Regions from separate parts of the Bacillus sp. D386 genome, predicted to be linked through region 2. Evidence: riboswitches for the same ligand, from Rfam matches in the RefSeq annotation. Region 2 holds a riboswitch; each other region holds the start of a gene.
What was found. Region 2 has a riboswitch for S-adenosylmethionine ahead of FHY45_RS12440 (methionine ABC transporter ATP-binding protein). Riboswitches for the same ligand answer to the same signal wherever they lie in the genome.

Region 1 (6,878 bases), 440 kb from region 2:
GTGAAGAGGTTTTTTTCATTTACTCACTTCTCTATTTAAAATGAAATGGAGAGATGTAGAATGGCAAATGAAGAAAAGAAGTATCGGTTTGAAACAGTAGGTATACACGGAGGATTGCAGCAGGATTCGGTAACTGGAGCGAGAAGCGTGCCGATTTACCAGACGAATGCTTATTTATTTAAAGACACAGATCATGCTGCGGATTTATTTGGATTAGCTGAAACTGGCTATATTTATACTAGAATCCATAATCCAACTTCAAGTGTATTCGAAGAACGTATAGCAGAATTAGAAGGTGGCATTGGAGCTTTAGCGGTATCAAGTGGTGCTGCAGCTATAACACTCTCAATCCTAAATATTGCGGGAGCAGGTGATGAAATTATTTCTGCGTCCACTCTATACGGCGGAACCTACAATTTATTTGCCAATACTCTCCCTAAGTATGGTATTAACGTAAGGTTCGTGGATCCAAGTGACACTGAAAATTTTAGAGAAGCGATTACATCAAAGACCAAAGCTATTTTTGGAGAAACGATTGGAAATCCAAGCCTGCAGGTTCTTGATATTGAACGGGTGGCGGAAATTGCTCATGAAGCTGGAATTCCGTTAATCATTGATAATACATTTGCAACTCCTTATTTATCCCGTCCGATTGAGTTTGGAGCGGATATCGTCGTACACTCAGCTACGAAATGGCTGCTTGGAAATGGAACCACATTAGGCGGGGTCATAGTCGATGGAGGGAAGTTTGACTGGAATTCATCTAAATTTCCGGGCTTTACTGAACCCGATCCAAGCTATCATGATCTGATTTACAGTGAAGCAATTGGTGCAGCAGCATTTATTGTAAAGGCCAGAGTTCAGCTGTTGAGAGATTTAGGTCCTTCCTTAAGCCCGTACAATGCCTTTCAATTTATTCTCGGATTGGAAACTCTGCATGTGAGGATGAAGGAGCATGTAGCCAATACGAGATTAATAGTTGACTATTTAAAACAGCATCCGGCTGTATCGTGGGTCTTGTATCCAGGAGATTCAGATCACCCTGATTACGAAAAAACGAAGAAATATTTACCCAAAGGTGCTGGAGCAGTCGTTGTTTTTGGAATAAAGGGTGGACGTGAGGCAGGTAAAAAACTGATTGATTCCGTTGAACTGTGGTCCCATGTGGCCAATGTGGGAGATGCAAAGAGCCTAATTATCCATCCGGCAAGCACGACTCATCAGCAACTAAGTGAAGAGGGATTAAAAGCATCAGGTGTACAGGAGGATTTAATCAGACTGTCTGTTGGAATTGAACATGCAGAAGATCTAATTGAAGAATTGGAGCTTGCGATTGAAAAAGCAACAGGTATAGCTTCCACTGAGGTGGTTGTGAAATAAATATTGAACATGCTATGCAGACTTTGGTGTTGACAGTTCTTTCTTCAACATGATAGGATAGCAGACAGTTAGATTTAATTGAATAGTTTAAGTACTCTTATCAAGAGAGGCCGAGGGAAGTGCCCTTTGACGCCCGGCAACCGGCAATCATTTATGATTGAAAAGGTGCCAATTCACACAGGATAATAAATCCTGGGAGATGAGAGAAAGGAACATGTTATAAATAAATCATGCCTTTCTGCCTCCGCAGAAAGGCATTTTTGTTTAACTGAAGTTATTCTTTAATTATAGGTTGATAGAAAGAGCAGGTGAACTTTTCATGATTACATTACGTGATGTATCGAAGACCTTCTCAGGAACATTTAAACGTTCATCAGCTGTCAAAGCAGTGGATCAAGTCTCATTATCTATTGAAAAAGGCGAGATCTTTGGAATTATTGGGTACAGCGGTGCGGGAAAAAGTACCCTCATTAGAATGCTGAACGGTTTAGAGAAGCCAACAGAAGGCAGTGTCTTGGTGGCAGGCAAAGATATGGCTGCTATAAAAGGCGCTGAATTAAGAAAAGCCAGAATGGAAATAAGTATGATTTTTCAACACTTTAATCTCCTCTGGTCAAGGACAGTCAGCGAAAATATAGAGTTTCCTTTAGAAATTGCGGGCGTACCAAGCAAGGTACGTAAAGAAAGAGTGAAGGAACTTGTAAGTCTGGTAGGATTAGATGGCCGTGAAAATGCTTATCCATCTCAGTTGAGCGGCGGTCAGAAGCAGCGGGTCGGTATAGCGCGCGCATTAGCGAACAATCCACAGGTTCTTCTTTGTGACGAGGCGACATCAGCACTTGATCCTCAGACTACAGACGATATTTTGGATTTGCTCGTTGATATAAATAAAAGACTTGGCTTGACAATCGTATTAATTACACATGAAATGCATGTTATTCGTAAAATCTGTCATCGCGTTGCTGTGATGGAGATGGGGAAAGTGGTCGAGAGCGGAAAAGTACTTGATGTATTTAAAAAACCAAATGCTCCGATTACTAAACGATTTGTACAGCAAGTGACTGAGCCAGAAGAAACGAAAGAGACGATTGAGCATTTGCTTGCTGAATATCCGACGGGGAAAGTTGTACAATTATCCTTTATTGGCGAATCAGCTGAAACCCCTGTTTTATCAGAGGTTATCCGCTCTTACAAAATCAATGTAAACATATTGCAGGGTAAAATATCGCAGACTCAGCACGGGTCCTATGGAACGTTATTTATTCATGTAGACGGTGATGCTGCTGAAGTGGTGAAAGCGATTGACTATCTCCACAATCAGGAAATTGGTGTGGAGGTGATTTCAGAATGATGGAAACATTATTACCAAATGTAGTTTGGGAACGAATTTATGAAAAGACATGGGAAACCTTGTATATGACAGGTGTCTCATTAATCGCAACTTTTTTCCTTGGAATTATATTGGGTCTGCTATTATTCTTGACCTCAAAGGGGAATATGTGGGAAAACAAAGTGATTTACGGAATTGTAGGTGCTTTCGTTAACATATTCCGTTCCATTCCATTCATTATTCTAATCGTGTTGTTAATTCCTTTCACAAAGGCATTAGTAGGAAGTATTATCGGTGTCAATGCGGCTTTGCCAGCTTTAATTATAGGTGCTGCTCCATTCTATGCGCGAATGGTTGAGATTGGATTGCGTGAAATTGATAAAGGTGTAATCGAAGCAGCAAGATCGATGGGGGCCACTTCCTTTACAATCATATGGAAGGTGCTAATTCCTGAATCTCTGCCTGCACTTGTTTCTGGTATCACAGTTACGGCAATTGCGCTTGTAGGTTATACAGCGATGGCAGGTATGATTGGTGCGGGCGGACTTGGAAACCTTGCCTATTTGGAAGGGTTTAGCCGCGGACAGACAGATGTCACGATTGTTGCTACTATTTTAGTATTGATTATTGTGTTTATTCTCCAATTTATTGGAGATTTTATAACAAGAAAATTAGATAAGCGCTAGGGAGGAAACCAAAGTGAAAAAGTTATCGTTCATACTTGTTTTAGGATTAACCCTATTATTGGCAGCCTGCGGTGGATCAGGAGATGAATCCAATTCCGGGGACAAAGAACTAAAAACGATTAAAATTGGCGCATCAAATGTTCCACATGCAGAAATATTGGAAGAAGCAGCAACTCTTCTTGAAGAAAAAGGTATTAAACTTGAAGTTGAAGTATTTACAGACTATGTAATGCCGAATAAAGCATTGGAAGATGGCTCAATTGACGCTAACTATTTCCAACACATCCCTTATTTTGAGAGTCAAGTGAAGGATAATGGGTATGATTTCGCCAATGCAGGCGGAATCCATATTGAACCGATTGGTGTTTATTCTAAAAAATACGACAGCCTGGATGACCTACCAAAAGGCGCAAGCATCATTATGAGCAGCTCAGTAGCTGATCATGGGCGTATGTTATCTATGCTGGAAACAGAAGGCTTAATAAAGCTAAAAGAAGGCATTGATAAAACTAAAGCAACTGTGGATGATATTGCGGAAAATCCGAAGAATTTAAAGTTTAAAACGGATATTGAAGCACCTATGCTTACGCAGGTTTACAATAATGATGAAGGCGATGCAGTACTGATTAATTCCAACTATGCCATTGAAGCGGATCTTGTACCAGCTGAGGATGCGATTGCATTGGAAAGTGCTGATAATAATCCATACGTAAACATTATTGCTGTTAGATCTGAGGATAAGAATAAGGAAGAAATTAAAACATTGGTTGAAGTTCTTCATTCTAAAGATATCCAGGATTTCATTAATGAAAACTACAAAGGGTCCGTTATCCCATCAAATAAATAATAGAAAAGGAAGGTGCAGCTATTCATTTAGCTGCACCTTTTTCATCTATATAATAGGTGTTTTAAAAGCAATTGTAAGATGCTTTTCCAATGAATTATTTTCTTCTCTGGTATTATTTTTCAGGATAATCAAGGATTTCCTAGAAGAAATACGCAATATCACTTTTAAGATGTGCTCAGAGTGGTATATAGACTTTGAGGGTTCTTCTGCAAAGTGATACCCTTATTATAATAAATGGAAAGGAATGATTCATTATCTTTGACAATCAGTTACAGCTTAGAGTAACAGATGAAATGGAAAAAGCGATGAGGCAGGCACATGGAGTTGGCTATGAAGTTTACAGTCAGAATCTTGAAGTGCGTATGAAAGTAGAAGAGAAGCGTGAACGTAGTTATATGAAGAGTAATCAAATCTTAAATGATGTGAATAGAAGAGTACATGGGTAAATGAATCAAGTGATAAAGTGAATATTTCTAAAAGTGATAATCATAAAAACAGGTAGCGGAAGAAAAATCAATTTCTCCTTCTACCTGTTTTTATGTTTTCAATTAGTGCAAAAATGTTACTGCCGTCTTTAAAATCAGGGTGGTTGGTAAAGATCATGCTGGTTCTTTTCTTTCGTGAAAATTAACATTATAATGTCAGTAAAGCTAAGTATTATGTTAAAATATTATGTCCATTTTATGTAATTTTCTCGTTTCAAAAAGTTGAATCTAGATTTGATTTGTTATAAGATTGTAATGAGAATAAATTGAGAATAGAAATAATCTAAAACTTTAGATGACTATATATTGGAGGTATAAGAATGGCTGGTTCAGTTCTTACAATTAAAGATTTACATGTTTCAATAGAAGGTAAAGAGATTCTTAAAGGGGTAAACCTTGAAGTTAAAGGTGGAGAAATCCATGCAATTATGGGGCCAAATGGTACAGGAAAATCTACATTGTCATCTGCTATCATGGGTCACCCAAAATATGAAGTAACAAGTGGTTCCATCACAATGGACGGTGAAGATGTTCTTGAAATGGAAGTTGACGAACGTGCTCGTGCCGGTCTATTTTTAGCAATGCAATACCCAAGTGAAATTACTGGGGTTACTAATGCCGACTTCATGCGTTCTGCTATTAACAGTAAACGTGAAGAAGGAGACGAAATTTCCTTAATGAAATTCATTAAAGAAATGGATAAAAAAATGGATCTATTAGAAATGGATCAAGATATGGCTCAACGTTATTTAAATGAAGGCTTTTCCGGCGGTGAAAAGAAACGTAATGAAATCCTTCAATTATTAATGCTGCAACCAGCCATTGCGATTCTTGATGAAATCGACTCCGGTTTAGATATTGATGCGCTGAAAGTTGTTTCCAAAGGAATCAACCAAATGAGAAACGAAGATTTTGGCTGCCTAATGATTACTCACTATCAACGCTTATTGAACTACATTACTCCAGATTATGTTCACGTAATGATGCAAGGTAAAATCGTGAAATCCGGTGGAGCAGAACTAGCGCAACGCTTAGAAGCAGAAGGATATGACTGGATTAAAAAAGAATTAGGTATTGAAGACGAAACAGTAGGAATTGAAGCATAAGCAATAGGAGGATCGTTATGACAATCGAAACTACATTACTCGAAAAAGATGTTGTATCATCTTTTTCAAAAGCACATAGTGAGCCTGCCTGGCTTGAAAGCTTCCGTTTAGACGCCCTTTCTGCCTCAGCTGAGCTACCTATGCCGAGACCTGATAAAACGAAGATTGATAAATGGCAATTAGAGGATATGAAAGTGAACTCCGTTACAAGCGAGACATTTACATCTATTGATGAACTTGCTGAAGACGTGAAAAAGCTGATCAATCCTGATGAGAACAGAAGTTTGTATGTACAACGAAACAATACAGCTGCTTATTTGACAGTATCTCAGGAACTTAAAGATAAAGGTGTTATTTTTACAGATATCAGGACTGCTGCTAAAGAACATCCTGAACTTTTGCAAAAATACTTCATGACTACAAGTGTTCCTGTAAAAACGAATAAGCTTACAGCTTTACATGCAGCACTCTTTAATGGTGGAGCTTTTCTTTATATCCCACGCAACGTGGTTATTGAAGAACCCATCCAGGCTATCTTCATGATTGATAATGCTGAGACTGAATTATATAATCACGTACTTGTTGTTGCTGAAGAGAGCAGCTCCGTAACGTACGTTGAAAACTATATTTCATTGGTTGACGGCAAAGAGACTATTGGAAATATCATTTCTGAGGTTATCGTCGGCAACAATGCGGTCGTTAAATATGGTGCAGTTGATACATTATCTAAAGATATGAAAACCTATGTAAACCGTAATGCATATGTAGGAAATGATGGACGAGTGGAATGGGCATTGGGCTTAATGAACGATGGTAATACTATTTCAGAGAATATTACAAACCTACATGGTAATGGTTCATATGGTGATACTAAAACAGTAGTGGTTGGTACTGGTAAACAAACTCAAAACTTTACAACTAAAGTTGTTCATTTTGGTAAAAACTCAAATGGATATATCCTGAAGCACGGTGTTATGAAGGATGAAGCATCCTCCATTTTTAATGGTATCGGTAAGATTGAACATGGTGCCACTAAAGCTGATG
Region 2 (6,878 bases):
TTCCAAGTTGAAGCTCTAATATAGAATCTTGCAGAGGCATAATCAGGAATGATATTAGGTGCATCTCCTCCATTTGGAATAATGCCATGAACCCTTATATCTGTCGGCAGCTGCTGTCTCAATGCGCCAATCCCATTAAATAACTGGATGACCGCATCAAGTGCATTAATCCCTTCCTCTGGTGCTGCCGCAGCATGCGCCGGTTTCCCATAAAAATGAAAGTCAAGGGGATTAACAGCCAAGAAAGGCTGAGTTGTTCTCGTTTGACCAGAAGGATGAATGATAATAGCTGCATCCACACCGTCAAACAATTGATGCTTTACATAACTGCCCTTCGCACTTCCATTTTGACCCCCTTCTTCTGCCGGGGTACCGTAAACAAGTACCGTTCCCCCTATTTCCTCGAGTACTAAACCAAGCGAAATTCCAGCCGCTACGCTGGTGATGCCAATGATATTATGGCCGCATGCATGGCCAAGGCCAGGAAGCGCATCATACTCGGCAAGAAAAGCTATCGTAGGCCCCGGCTTTGAGGATGATTTCCTCGCTAAAAATCCAGTTTTATGGCCAGCAATATCATTTGTTACCTCAAAGCCAGCATCGATTAATACCTTGGTCAGTGTTTCAGATGCAAAGAATTCTTCATTCCCTATTTCTGGATTTTCATGAATTTGGTGGCTTATATTTATATATTTGTTTTTCTGCTGATCTATATATTCATTGATAATATCTTTATGAAAAATGCGACCTTCGTTTTTAATCATTGCTCTGCCTCCAATCTCTCTAATAATCTTATACCTATGTTAGTATCCGAAGTAATTCATTGATCGACTGCCGGGCTGGTCCAGGCATCCTGATAATTAACCAATTCTTCTATTGAAACAAAAGCCGGAATGGTATTTCCTTTAAATGTTTTAAGGATAAAATCCTCCACTTCCTCGGAATGATAGATGTCTGCCAGTTTTTTTAGCTCAGCGCGGTCTTTATCCCCTTTTTTTATAGCGATAATATTAATGTATGGTTTGGCCGTTGCACTTTCATGGAACAAGGCATCCTTTAATGTCAATCCTGCCTCAACCGCAAAGTTATTGTTTATAATAGATGCATCTACATCTTCAAGAAAACGCGGTGTATTCCCGGCAGCTACCAGTTCGAGTTTAATATTTTTTTGATTTGATTTAATTTTTTCCAAAGAGCCTATTCCATCAAAATTATCTGTTAGTGTAATGAAGCCAGCCTCCTGCAAAAGAAGTAGCGCCCGGCCAAGATTTGTACCTTCATTAGGGACAGCAATTTTAGCCCCATCAGGCAATTCCTTTAAATCCTTATGCTTATTTGAGTAGATTCCCATTGGTGCAATAACAGTAGAGCTTAGTGGCTCAAGATCTAATTTTCTTTCCGCCACTTGTTCTTCAAAATAAGAGATTGTTTGGAATGCATTAGCGTCCACTTCACCATCATTTAGAGCTGTATTCGGCAAAATATAATCACTGAACTTTACAAGCTCTATATTGAGCCCCTTCTCCTTAGCGAGTTCAGCAATATAATCCCATATTCTTGTGTCTCCGCTGCTTACTCCAACCTTAATGGTAGAGCTGCCCTCTTTTGCACTGCCTTTCGAATCGCTTCCACATGCTGCTGTTACGACAGTACATGCAATTATTAAAATAGTAAGAAAAAGTTTTTTCATTTTTTCCATCTCCTTCTTTATCGTCTTCTTATTTTTCTAGCCAGCGTATTACCTATGGATTGTAAAAGCTGTACAATGATTACCAGTGCCGCAACGGTTACAATCATGGTGTTAGTGTCAAACCTCTGATAACCATAGGTGAGGGCAAGATCTCCAACTCCTCCAGCTCCTACTGCCCCTGCCATTGCTGAGGCTCCAACCAGCCCAATAGTTGCTGTTGTAAAGGTTAAAACAAGAGAGCTAAGTCCCTCTGGTATTAAAAACCGAAAAATGATCTGCCATTCAGTAGCGCCCATTGACTGAGCTGCTTCAATAATTCCCTTATCAACTTCCAATAATGAATTTTCAACCAATCTGGCAATATAAGGACCTGCATAAAATACAAGCGGTACAATGGCGGCATTCGTTCCAATCGCCGATCCAACAACCAATCGTGTAAATGGAATCAAAGCCACCAATAAAATAATGAAGGGAACCGAGCGTAAAATATTAATGATTGGGTTCAATATATTAAACACCCACTTATTCTCCAGAATGTGACCCTTTCTCGTTATGACGAGTAAAATCCCTAAAGGCAATCCAATCACGGCCGCGAATAGTAAGGAGAAGAAAACCATATAGAGTGTGTCACTGAATCCAATCAGTAACTGTTCAAGTGTAATTTCCATTCCTAAAAACTGTTCATTCATGATAGCTTAACCTCCTGCAAGAGCACATCCTCACTCTCTATGTATTGGATCGCCTTCTTTATTTCTTCTGTTTCACCGATGACCTCAACGATTAAATTTCCAAAAGGGGTTTCCTGTATTTCAGAAATATTGGCAGAAAGAACACTTAAATGGACATCAAAACTTTTCGCCACTGTTGAAAGTAGATGCTTGCCAGACGAAGATCCCAAAAAATTAAGTTTCCAAACTGCTGGTTTATTCTCCTTTAAGGATTTCAAAAAGCTCTGCGGAATCTCGTCGTGAATGACTGTTCTAACAAACCGCTTGGCAACCTCAGTGGTTGGCTTGGAAAAAATATCAAGAACAGGACCCTGCTCAACAACCCTCCCATTTTCCATGACAGCGACCTTATTGCATATCTCTTTAATCACCGACATTTCATGTGTAATAAGCAAAATTGTTATATTGTATTCTCGGTTTATTTTTTTCAATAGCTCTAAAACATCCCTGGTCGTCTGCGGATCCAATGCCGATGTAGCTTCGTCACATAGCAGGATAGATGGATTCGTGGCCAGAGCTCTCGCAATTCCAACCCTCTGCTTCTGTCCCCCTGACAATTCATCCGGGTAACTTCGACCCTTAGCTGATAACCCCACGAACTCCAGTAATTCTCGAACTCTATTTTGAATCGTTAATTTACGAACGCCGGATAGTATCAATGGAATCGCTACATTATCAAATACCGTCTTAGATTGAAGTAAATTGAAATGTTGAAAGATCATCCCGATTTTCTTTTTCTCTGCCCTTAATTCCTTTGCTTTGAGACTGGCAAACGATTTACCATTCACAAGGACCTCCCCCTCAGTAGGCCGTTCAAGCATATTAACTAAACGCAAAAGTGTACTTTTCCCGGCCCCGCTGTATCCTACCACTCCAAAAATATCCCCTTTTTCAACCGTTAAATGAACGCCTCTCAGAGCATCTACGCTTTGACCATTTGCTTGATATGACTTTTTTATGTTTCGAAACTCAATCATGTTCTCTCCTCCAGGCCTAAAAAATTCGAAATGCAAAAAGCCCCTTCTGTCATTAGACAGAAGAGGCTTTGTATGAACATATACATAAAAAGACAAGTAGAAATATGTTCGCTTAAAGCTTCCTCTTATCTCTCAAACAGATGTTTGTTGGAATTAGCACAGTATTTTTACCATAGTAAAAATCCGCTGCCGAAGTATCATAGGGCCAAATCCCTCCACTTCTCTCGATAAGAATCGCTTGCTATTCAATTAAATTTGATGTTTCCAACTATATCCTATCTTGTTTAGCAATGTCAATAATAATTTATAATATTTAAAATATTTTTGATTTATAATAAAGAATATCCTAAATCAAGTTACAGCAACTAAAATTCATGAATATTTCCAATTCATGAATCATTTTGGTCAGTTATTCGTATAGGATATTAAGGTAAATTATAGAAAAAATAAGGAGGGGTACTTTGTGGGAAATATCTTCATCTATTCCATTATCATTGGGATTATATCGGCACTTATTCTTGTGCCATTCAAAAATAATGAAAAATTACGTATCCATATGAAGGGGAAAACAAAACTGCTTGTTTTTGTCAGCTTAGCTGCATTAATCACGATTGGAGCATTTTTATTTTATTACTTCACCCTATTGGATCAAACTATCTCTTCTCTTTGGATTTTTGTCATCATACTAACCTTGCTGGGTTCAATGCTTGCTACGGGTATGGAGAGAACCATTAAGGGTATTTTATTTGCAGGTAGTTTGCTTGTCGGTCTCTATTTTTTAACGGCATTTCTGTTCAATGCCGATGAAAAGTATACTATAGCTAAAATGGACATCAAAGAAGAAATTCAAACATTTGATGAAAATAAAAAGCCGGCCAGCGTGCCTCCTCAATACGCGCGCAATAAAATGAAAAAAGCATTTGGCCAGGTACCAAATACGAGCTACTACGAATTAGGGAATTTACAAATCCAAAAAGTAGATGGTGAGTATGTTTATATTGCTCCAGTCGAATTTTCAGGATTCTTCAAATGGCTGAAAGGGAAAGAAACTCCTGGTTACTTTATATTGAGTGCTACAGATTCATCAGCCAACCCAAAATTTGTTGATGCAGAAATGATCTACACTCCTTCTGCATTCTTCAATAAAGAAACAGAGCGCCGTATTCGTCTACAGTATCCATCCTACATATTCTATGGGGATTCACAGCTTGAAGTAGATGATAATGGCACGCCATTTTATATTCGCTCTTATGGTGATTTTGTCTCTGCCAGAAATGGCTTTAAGGTAAAAGGTGTTGTGGTGATGGATGCCAAAACTGGGAAGTCCAACTCTTATTCCCTTTCTGAAGCGCCCGAATTTATTGATGGTGCCGTTGCACCAGAAGTTGTCAGTACACAAAACAGCTACTTCGGAAATTATATTCATGGCTATTGGAACAGCCTATTTGGAAAATCAGATGTTAAACTGCCTTCTGATGAGGGTACCGAAGCGAATGTAAGTCCGATCTTTGATGAAAATGGAGATATGTATTATTTCACTGATTTCACGAGTCCTAAAGAAGGCGTCGATTCTATGCTCGGCTATGCGCTCACAAATTCCAGGACAGGTAAAGCTGTCTATTATACAGGTAATATGGAGGAATCCTACATGGATTCACAGGGTGCCCTGCAAATTATCGAGAAGAAGTTTATAGAAAAGAAATGGGAAGGAGAAATGCCCATCATCTATAATTTTTACGGTGAAGCCAGTTGGTTAACAGGAGTCCTGGATTCAAATGGATTCCTACAAAATTATTTCATTGTATCTGCTGCCAATCCTGAAATAACAGCATATGGGTCAACGCCAAATGAAGCCTTAAAGCTATACAAAACAGCACTTCAAAAAGGCGGCGGAACGGTTAACGGCACCTCCACAAGTGTTGAGAAGAAAATCGATGGGAAAGTTATCAGAGTCTATAAAGAAAAATCAGGTGAATATACCGTCGTTTCGTTCCTTCTGGATAATGGACAAAGCTACAATATGTCCTCTGAAAAGGATCCTTTGATCATATATCTGCAGGAAAACGATGAGGTATCTGTAACGTACCTGGATACCGGGGAAAACTTTTTACCTGTTAACGGTATTACAATTAAGAATTTACAATAATATATACTGAAGAAAATAGATCATCCTCACTCGAGGATTGATCTATTTTTTAACAACTGGACTAATTTTATTACCCATATTTAAATTATTGTTAAATATATAGTTAGAATCGTGTTGAATAGGGTAAATAAAATTAGTCATAAATACTCATAATAGGTAGTGTTTACATTATTAAGAGGAGGGCTTTGGAGTTAAATTCTATAGATCAATACCCATACTGGATGTAGTTCCAAAAGAATTAGAGCACAAATGGAAATATACTTTAGAATTCATTCTTCAGAACTAAAATTTGCTTAAGATACACTTACATGGTTAAAGCATTCTCAGCTGTTTTCCATACATAATCAGTATTAATATGTGAGTTAGATTATTTTCACATAACATTTAGGAAGTACTTTCCATTTACAAATCTCTATATATTTTATTAGATTAAATACGTATAATACTGCTCTTTTTTTATTTCTCCACCCTTTATTACATCTTTTTCTTCACAACAAATAAATGGAAATCTTATAGTAATCTAATATTATTTGGTAAGTATTGATTGCCAAAAAACCGTATCTTTATATATACTCATAGAGATACATACATTCTGTTATAAGATTAAAACATCCCTTTTAACCCGCCCCAATTGGATATAGAGGGTTTTTAAACGTTACTTATATGAAGGAGGTTCACAATGAAGAAATTTTCAAAATTCACATTCCTAATAGCAATGGCTATTGTCATGATTGCTTCATTTATATTCCCGGCTTTAAACACGAAAGCAGAAGGAAAAAAATATGAGATTGCAACAGATATTACATTTGCCCCATTTGAATTCCAGGAAACGAATGGCGAATTTGTAGGTATAGATATCGATTTACTCAATGCTATAGCTGAAAATCAAGGGTTTGAAGTAGAAATTAAGCCGCTTGGATTTAATGCAGCCGTACAAGCACTAGAGTCCAATCAAGTAGACGGCGTTATTGCCGGAATGAGTATAACAGATGAAAGACAACTGAAATTTGATTTCTCCGATCCCTATTTTGAATCTGGTGTCGTAATGGCGGTTGCCGAGGGAAATGAAGAGATTAAATCCTATGAAGATTTAAAAGGAAAAAAGGTAGCCATTAAAACAGGTACAGAAGGTGCCAGCTTTGCAGAAAGCATAAAAGATAAATATGGCTTTAAAACGGTAACCTTTGATGATTCCGCCAATATGTATGACGATGTTAAAACAGGTAACTCTGCAGCTGTTTTTGATGATTACCCAGTTCTGGCATATGGGATTACGCAAGGCAACGGATTAGAAATCGTTACTGAAAAAGAAAAAGGCGGCTCCTATGGATTTGCTG
Region 3 (6,878 bases), on a different contig from region 2:
CGTGGGTGCAAATGGGAAAACAGGCTATAACCTATAAAGATTAATGGATTGGGTCACTTATCATATCCTTTTCAGCTAATGCCTGGAAAGGATATTTTTCTTCGACATATACAGAGTACCATATCATAAATACCAATACAGTCCATAGTTTACGGCTATTATCCGCTTTACCTGTAACATGATTATTGAACAGATTCATAATGACTTGCTTATCCAGCAAATGATCTGTTTGGCTTTCTTTTATTATTGTAATCGCCCATTCATACATTTCATTTTTTAACCAATGACGGATAGGGACTGGAAAACCAAGTTTCTTACGATTTAATACATGGTCAGGAATGATTCCCTCTGCAGCTTTTCTAAGTATATATTTGGTCGTTCCATGAGCAGTTTTTAAATCAGTTGGAATTCCGGATGCCACCTCAAATACTTTTTTATCAAGGAATGGCACTCGAAGCTCAAGAGAATGTGCCATCGTCATCTTATCAGCTTTTACTAATATATCTCCGCGCAGCCATGTATGAATATCAATATACTGCATTCTGCTCACATCATCATATTCGGGTGTTTCTGCGTAGAACGGATGTGTTATCGTAGTATAATCCAGCTTTGATTTATATAATTTGAATAATTGCCCCTTCTCTTCCTCCATAAACATCTTGGCATTTCCAAGATAGCGTTCTTCAATCGGCGTACAGCCGCGCTCTATAAAACTTTTGCCTTTTACCCCTTCAGGCATCATGGCAGCAATTCTTTTTAGCGCTCTTTTCATAAGTACAGGAATTTTATTAAACATGGCTAAGGATTGAGGCTCACGGTAAATATTGTATCCTCCGAATAATTCATCCGCTCCTTCACCTGACAGAACAACCGTTACATGCTTTTGCGCTTCCCTTGCCACGAAATATAAAGGAACACAAGCGGGGTCTGCCAACGGGTCATCCATATGCCACATAATTTTCGGCAGTTCCCTCATATATTCCTGCGGCGATATAATATAGCTGATATTCTCTACCCCAAGCTTGTCAGCTGTTTCTTTAGCTACATCAATTTCACTGAAACCATTCTGTTCAAATCCAACTGAGAATGTTTTAATTCCAGGATGAAATTCTTTAGCTATGGATGCGATGATTGTAGAATCAATTCCACCTGAAAGAAATGAACCAACGGGTACATCACTGCGCATATGCATGCTGATACTGTCATACATCACATCTTGAATTTCTTTAATCCAATCTGGTTCACTGCGCAGAATAGGTTTAAATTCCGCTTTCCAATATTGGCGGATTTCCATAGGTTCTCCAATTTTCTTTGTAAAGCAATGTCCAGGCAATAATTTTTTCACATACTTTGTCATCGTTGCTGGTTCTGGAGTAAATTGAAAGGTAAGATAATGCTGCAGAGACACATGATCCAATTCTTGTTTTTCTATAGCGTGTATAATACTTTTCTTTTCAGAAGCAAAATAGGTCTTATCCCCATCTTCCTTATAAAAAAATGGTTTAATCCCAAATGGATCACGGGCACCAAAAATAGATTTCTCCTGTTTATCCCAAATCACGAACCCAAACATCCCACGAAGCATTTCAACTGCCTTTTCCCCATATTGAACAAATGCCGCCAGGATTACTTCAGTATCTGAATTTGTAGAAAACGCCATGCCTTCCTTTTCCAGCACTACTTTCAATTCCAAGTAGTTGTATATTTCTCCGTTAAAAACAATCCAATAGCGTTCATTTTCATACGTTAAGGGCTGATGTCCACATTCAATATCAATGATGCTTAGTCTTCTGAAACCAAGCTGGATATGTTCATCTATATAATACCCCTCGTCATCCGGCCCTCTATGCGTAATCAAGTCATTCATACTTTTAATTAGTTCTGAATCCTGATTCGCTTGTTGGTGATCATGCATACATCCTACAAATCCACACATTATTATTCACTCACTACCTTTACTTTCGACTGTTTTTCATTTAAAAATATCAAAGAATTAGATTTTAGATATGAGCTAGGGTCCCGACAAAATACGATCCATTATACCCGATTTCATAGTTTCCTAATATTATCATATTTAGACAAAAAAAGAAAGAGGGTTTATCCCTCTTTCTTGAAATGTTTATGCTGTTTATCTTAGATGTTAGCTTCCGTACGCAGTACTTCTACTTTATCAGTTTTCTCCCAAGGAAGATCTAAATCATTACGTCCAAAATGTCCGTAAGCTGCTGTTTGTTTATAAATCGGACGTCTTAAATCAAGCATTTTTATGATTCCTGCAGGGCGCAGATCAAAGTTAGCACGTACTAATTCAATTAATTTTTCCTCTTCAATTTTACCTGTACCGAACGTATCAATGGATATAGATACTGGCTGAGCTACACCAATCGCGTAAGCCAGCTGAACTTCTGCTTTATCTGCAAGACCTGCTGCTACAATATTTTTAGCTACATATCTGGCTGCATAGGCAGCAGAACGGTCTACTTTTGTAGCATCTTTACCAGAGAATGCTCCACCACCGTGACGTGCGTATCCACCATACGTGTCAACAATGATTTTACGGCCAGTCAAGCCTGCATCCCCTTGTGGACCTCCAATAACAAAACGGCCCGTTGGGTTAATAAAATATTTAGTTTGTTCATCAATAAGGTGAGCAGGAACAACCGGTTTAATTACTTGTTCTTTTAAGTCTTTCTTAATTTGATCCAGTGTTGTTTCCGCGTCATGCTGAGTAGAGATTACGATGGTATCAATTCTTACCGGATTTTTATTTTCATCATATTCCACTGTGACTTGTGTTTTTCCATCAGGGCGCAAGTATGGAAGAACTTCTTGTTTACGAACCTCAGCCAGCTTTCTAGATAATTGGTGAGCAAGAGAAATAGGAAGAGGCATTAATTCTTCTGTTTCGTTGCAGGCAAAACCGAACATTAGACCCTGATCTCCCGCCCCAATTGCTTCAATCTCTTCATCTGACATCGTGCCTTCTCTTGATTCCAAAGCTTGGTCTACACCTTGGGCGATATCTGCAGATTGTTCATCAATAGAGGTTAAGACAGCGCATGTTTCTGCATCGAAACCATATTTTGCACGTGTATAACCAATCCCTTTGATTGTGTCACGTACAATTTTTGGAATATCCACATACGTAGAAGTAGTGATTTCTCCCGCTACTAAAACTAATCCAGTGGTAACAGATGTTTCGCAGGCTACCCTTGCATTTGGATCCTTTGCTAATATTTCATCCAAAATGGCATCAGAAACCTGATCGCAAATTTTATCCGGATGACCTTCTGTTACAGATTCTGATGTAAACAAATGTCTCTTATTAGACATGTATATTTCCTCCTTCAGTTTCCCTGTTTATGGCTACTCATTATCTTTAATTATCTCCTGATTATACGAAAAAAGACCCTTCCCCTTTATAAAGAAAAGAGGAAAGGTCTGAGTCTCAGAAATCTGCCTTTCACTCTCATCGTTCAAGGCATTATAACCTTGCATCAAGTTAGCACCTTTGCGTGATTTCCATTAAAAGGAATCAAACTGCAGGTTGCCCCGGCTTCATAGAGCTCGTCTCTCCACCGAGTCTTGATAAGAGTATCCATATCAAATGTATATAATATCTTATCCATCATTTTCTGTCAATAAATAAACAGGAATATATTGTTAAGATAAAACTTTAGCTTCATCCTTTTTCTAAAAGAAGTACAGTCAGAACTTAAAATTCGCATTTCAATTATGATATTGATATAATTAATTTACGAATATTCAAATAAATATACTTTATTATTTATCCATCAATATTGACTAATATTCCTATTCTTTCACCAATGAAAACAATAATAATTATTCTTATATACTATATTAAACCATATTTTTGAAAATTAACACAATTAGTATGGATAAATCGATTAAATGTGTTATACTATTTTCCATATAATATGCTTACCAAAATTCTGGAAAAGGATGATACCTTATGAACAGTGTAGGAGTTTCCAATGAATTGAAACAATTACTTACTCATGATAATATTCACATTCAGCTTTCAGTGCCACAATTAGTTGAAAAAGTATTAACCAGAAAAGAGGGCATCCTCACATCTACTGGAGCGATTAAAGCCGAAACAGGTAAATATACCGGCAGATCTCCAAAGGATAAATATATTGTAGAGGAAGCTGCCACTAAAGATAAAATAGCCTGGGGAAGCGTCAATCAAGCAATATCTGAAGACGCATTCTCTAAATTATATGATAAAGTTATCGATTACCTCGAAAAACGAGATGAATTATTTGTATTTAATGGGTTTGCTGGGGCTGCAACAGACTACCGCCTTCCTATACAAGTAATCAATGAATATGCCTGGCACAATTTATTTGTACATCAGCTGTTTATCCGCCCCACTAAAGAAGAGCTTGAAAATCATTCTCCTGAGTTTACTATTATCTCAGCACCAGGTTTTAAAGCAAACCCTCTCGTGGACGGTACACAATCTGAGACGTTTATCATCATTTCTTTTGAGAAAAAAGTCGTCTTAATTGGAGGCACCGAGTATGCAGGTGAAATGAAAAAATCCATTTTCTCAATCATGAATTACCTGTTGCCTGAGAAAAATGTGTTCTCTATGCATTGTTCAGCAAATGTAGGTTTCGAGGGAGATGTAGCTCTTTTCTTTGGCCTATCCGGCACTGGAAAGACTACTTTATCAGCCGATCCAAATCGCCGCCTTATAGGTGATGACGAACATGGCTGGTCTCCTGATGGTGTATTTAATATTGAAGGCGGCTGTTACGCAAAATGCATCAATCTCACACAGGAAAAAGAGCCTCAAATTTTTAATGCCATACGCTTTGGTTCTGTACTAGAGAATGTGGTTGTAGATGAAGATACGAGAATTGCTGACTATGATAATGGAATGTTAACTGAAAATACCCGGGCAGCTTACCCTATCGAAGCCATGCAGAACATCGTCACACCTAGTATAGCGGGCCATCCCAATACAATCATCTTTTTAACTGCTGATGCTTTTGGTGTTCTGCCTCCAATCAGCAAGTTAACCAAAGAACAGGCAATGTATCATTTTCTAAGCGGTTATACGAGTAAATTGGCAGGAACTGAACTCGGAATCACTTCACCACAGGCTACGTTTTCTACCTGCTTCGGTTCACCATTCTTACCATTGCATCCAACTAAATATGCTGAGATGCTTGGCAAAAATATTGAGGAACATCAAGTTCAGGTATATCTGGTTAATACCGGTTGGACTGGAGGAGAGTATGGGACAGGTAGCCGCATGAAGCTTTCTTATACACGATTGATGATTCAAGCTGCATTGGAAGGAGAACTAGCCAATATCGAAACGGTACAAGACAGAATATTTGGCTTAGCGATTCCTTTACACGTACCTGGAGTACCTGATGAAGTTTTACAGCCGCAGAAAACGTGGAAAGATCCAGAAGCCTATTATGAAAAGGCGAATGAGCTTGCACATAAATTCAGAGAAAATTTCAAGGAATTTAAAAATATCAGTTCTGAAATTGAATCTAAAGGTGGACCAATTACCTTTTAAAGAACTAGCGGTGTCTTAGGAAGCCAAAAAGAAATGGCTTTCCTGAGGCACTATTTTATTTGTCTAAATTTAAAAACAAACCCACCGCCCAATGTAATTCTGGATGAAGGTTTGTTTTCTTTAGTTTCTATTCAATTTAGTTACTGGAATTTAAAGAAATCAACTCATATGTAATGGTTGTGCAGTTATTTTCCCATTCCACTTTTTTTATCCGTGCCGTTCCTCTCGATTCTCCATCCAGAGTTTTTCGGATATCAATCGGAATTTCAATTGGATATAGGCGGTATCCTTCTTTTTTTAGGACGAATAGATTTTCCTCAACCCTTTTTTCATTAGCCTTTGTCACTATAAGAGTATTCAATTCCATTGGCATACCCAATTCTCTCACTCCCCTGCTTCATTTATTTATTTCAATGGTATCATTTGAAGCGGCTTCTTTCATCCATTTCGTTAAATCCGTGACGATTTGCCGATTTATTCTAGGAGGTAGATAATGTGTATAGTCCTTAAGGTACCACACATCGACGCTCTTGCCGAGATCCTGCAGTCTGTTTCTTAATAGATTGGCATGTTCAACCGAAACGTTCTTATCCTTCTCGCCATGAATAATTAGAACATTACATGGTATTTTTTCAATTTCATACAAGGGTGTACGGGCTTTATATTCATCCGGCACCTTGTTTGGCGTACCTCCAATGACCCTTTTCAGCATTCTTCTTAAATCAATTCTCTCTATGTAGGTCAGAACCATATCGGAAACTCCCCCCCACGTGACAAGTGAAGCAGCGTCCTGGCAGTATATAGCTGTCCACAAGGCCATAATCCCGCCTCGAGAAAATCCAAAAATATGGACCTTTTTTGGATTAACCTTGGGATGTTGCTTTAAAAGTTCAAAACCTGCAATAGCATCCCAACGATCTTCTCCTGCAAAATCTTCCTCTCCTTCTCCACCCTGGTTGCCACGATAAAAGGGGGCAAAAACAACAAACCCCTGACTTGCGAATTGAATGATACGCCCTGGACGGACCTTCCCAACATTTTTAATGCCTCCGCGTAAATATAAAAATCCGTCCATTATTTCATCATTTTTTTTTGGCTCAGCTAATAGCCCCTTAACCCTTAACCCATTCGATAAATACGTGACAATATATAGATTTATATCCGGATGTGGCGATGGATATCGACTTCTATCTACGATACTACCTAGCGATGATTTTACTTCATCCATAATCCGGGCTCCTTTACAAAGTTCTATAGGCATTCACACAAATATATACCACACATACAATACGATTAACTACACTTTGGCATACAT

Region 1: it holds a riboswitch for S-adenosylmethionine, as region 2 does, so the genes downstream of both, FHY45_RS14425 (methionine ABC transporter ATP-binding protein) here and FHY45_RS12440 (methionine ABC transporter ATP-binding protein) in region 2, are expected to answer to the same signal.
Region 3: it holds a riboswitch for S-adenosylmethionine, as region 2 does, so the genes downstream of both, metK (methionine adenosyltransferase) here and FHY45_RS12440 (methionine ABC transporter ATP-binding protein) in region 2, are expected to answer to the same signal.

The regions. Positions count from the first base shown of each region.
Region 1 covers NZ_VEMV01000004.1:511,890-518,767, forward strand. Annotated here, with positions in the region: gene FHY45_RS14420 (O-acetylhomoserine aminocarboxypropyltransferase/cysteine synthase family protein) at 61-1,380, shown strand; SAM riboswitch class I at 1,475-1,586, shown strand; gene FHY45_RS14425 (methionine ABC transporter ATP-binding protein) at 1,700-2,731, shown strand; gene FHY45_RS14430 (methionine ABC transporter permease) at 2,728-3,396, shown strand; gene FHY45_RS14435 (MetQ/NlpA family ABC transporter substrate-binding protein) at 3,410-4,243, shown strand; gene FHY45_RS20605 (YuzK family famiily protein) at 4,537-4,689, shown strand; gene sufC (Fe-S cluster assembly ATPase SufC) at 5,049-5,834, shown strand; gene sufD (Fe-S cluster assembly protein SufD) at 5,852-6,878, shown strand, end outside.
Region 2 covers NZ_VEMV01000004.1:75,499-82,376, reverse strand. Annotated here, with positions in the region: gene FHY45_RS12455 (M20 family metallopeptidase) at 1-764, opposite strand, end outside; gene FHY45_RS12450 (MetQ/NlpA family ABC transporter substrate-binding protein) at 821-1,690, opposite strand; gene FHY45_RS12445 (methionine ABC transporter permease) at 1,708-2,358, opposite strand; gene FHY45_RS12440 (methionine ABC transporter ATP-binding protein) at 2,376-3,395, opposite strand; SAM riboswitch class I at 3,518-3,629, opposite strand; gene FHY45_RS12435 (YrzE family protein) at 3,859-5,541, shown strand; gene FHY45_RS12430 (amino acid ABC transporter substrate-binding protein/permease) at 6,221-6,878, shown strand, end outside.
Region 3 covers NZ_VEMV01000007.1:27,041-33,918, reverse strand. Annotated here, with positions in the region: gene FHY45_RS18920 (C39 family peptidase) at 1-44, shown strand, start outside; gene asnB (asparagine synthase (glutamine-hydrolyzing)) at 41-1,936, opposite strand; gene metK (methionine adenosyltransferase) at 2,134-3,333, opposite strand; SAM riboswitch class I at 3,467-3,595, opposite strand; gene pckA (phosphoenolpyruvate carboxykinase (ATP)) at 3,974-5,563, shown strand; gene FHY45_RS18900 (DUF2584 domain-containing protein) at 5,700-5,942, opposite strand; gene FHY45_RS18895 (alpha/beta hydrolase family protein) at 5,961-6,791, opposite strand.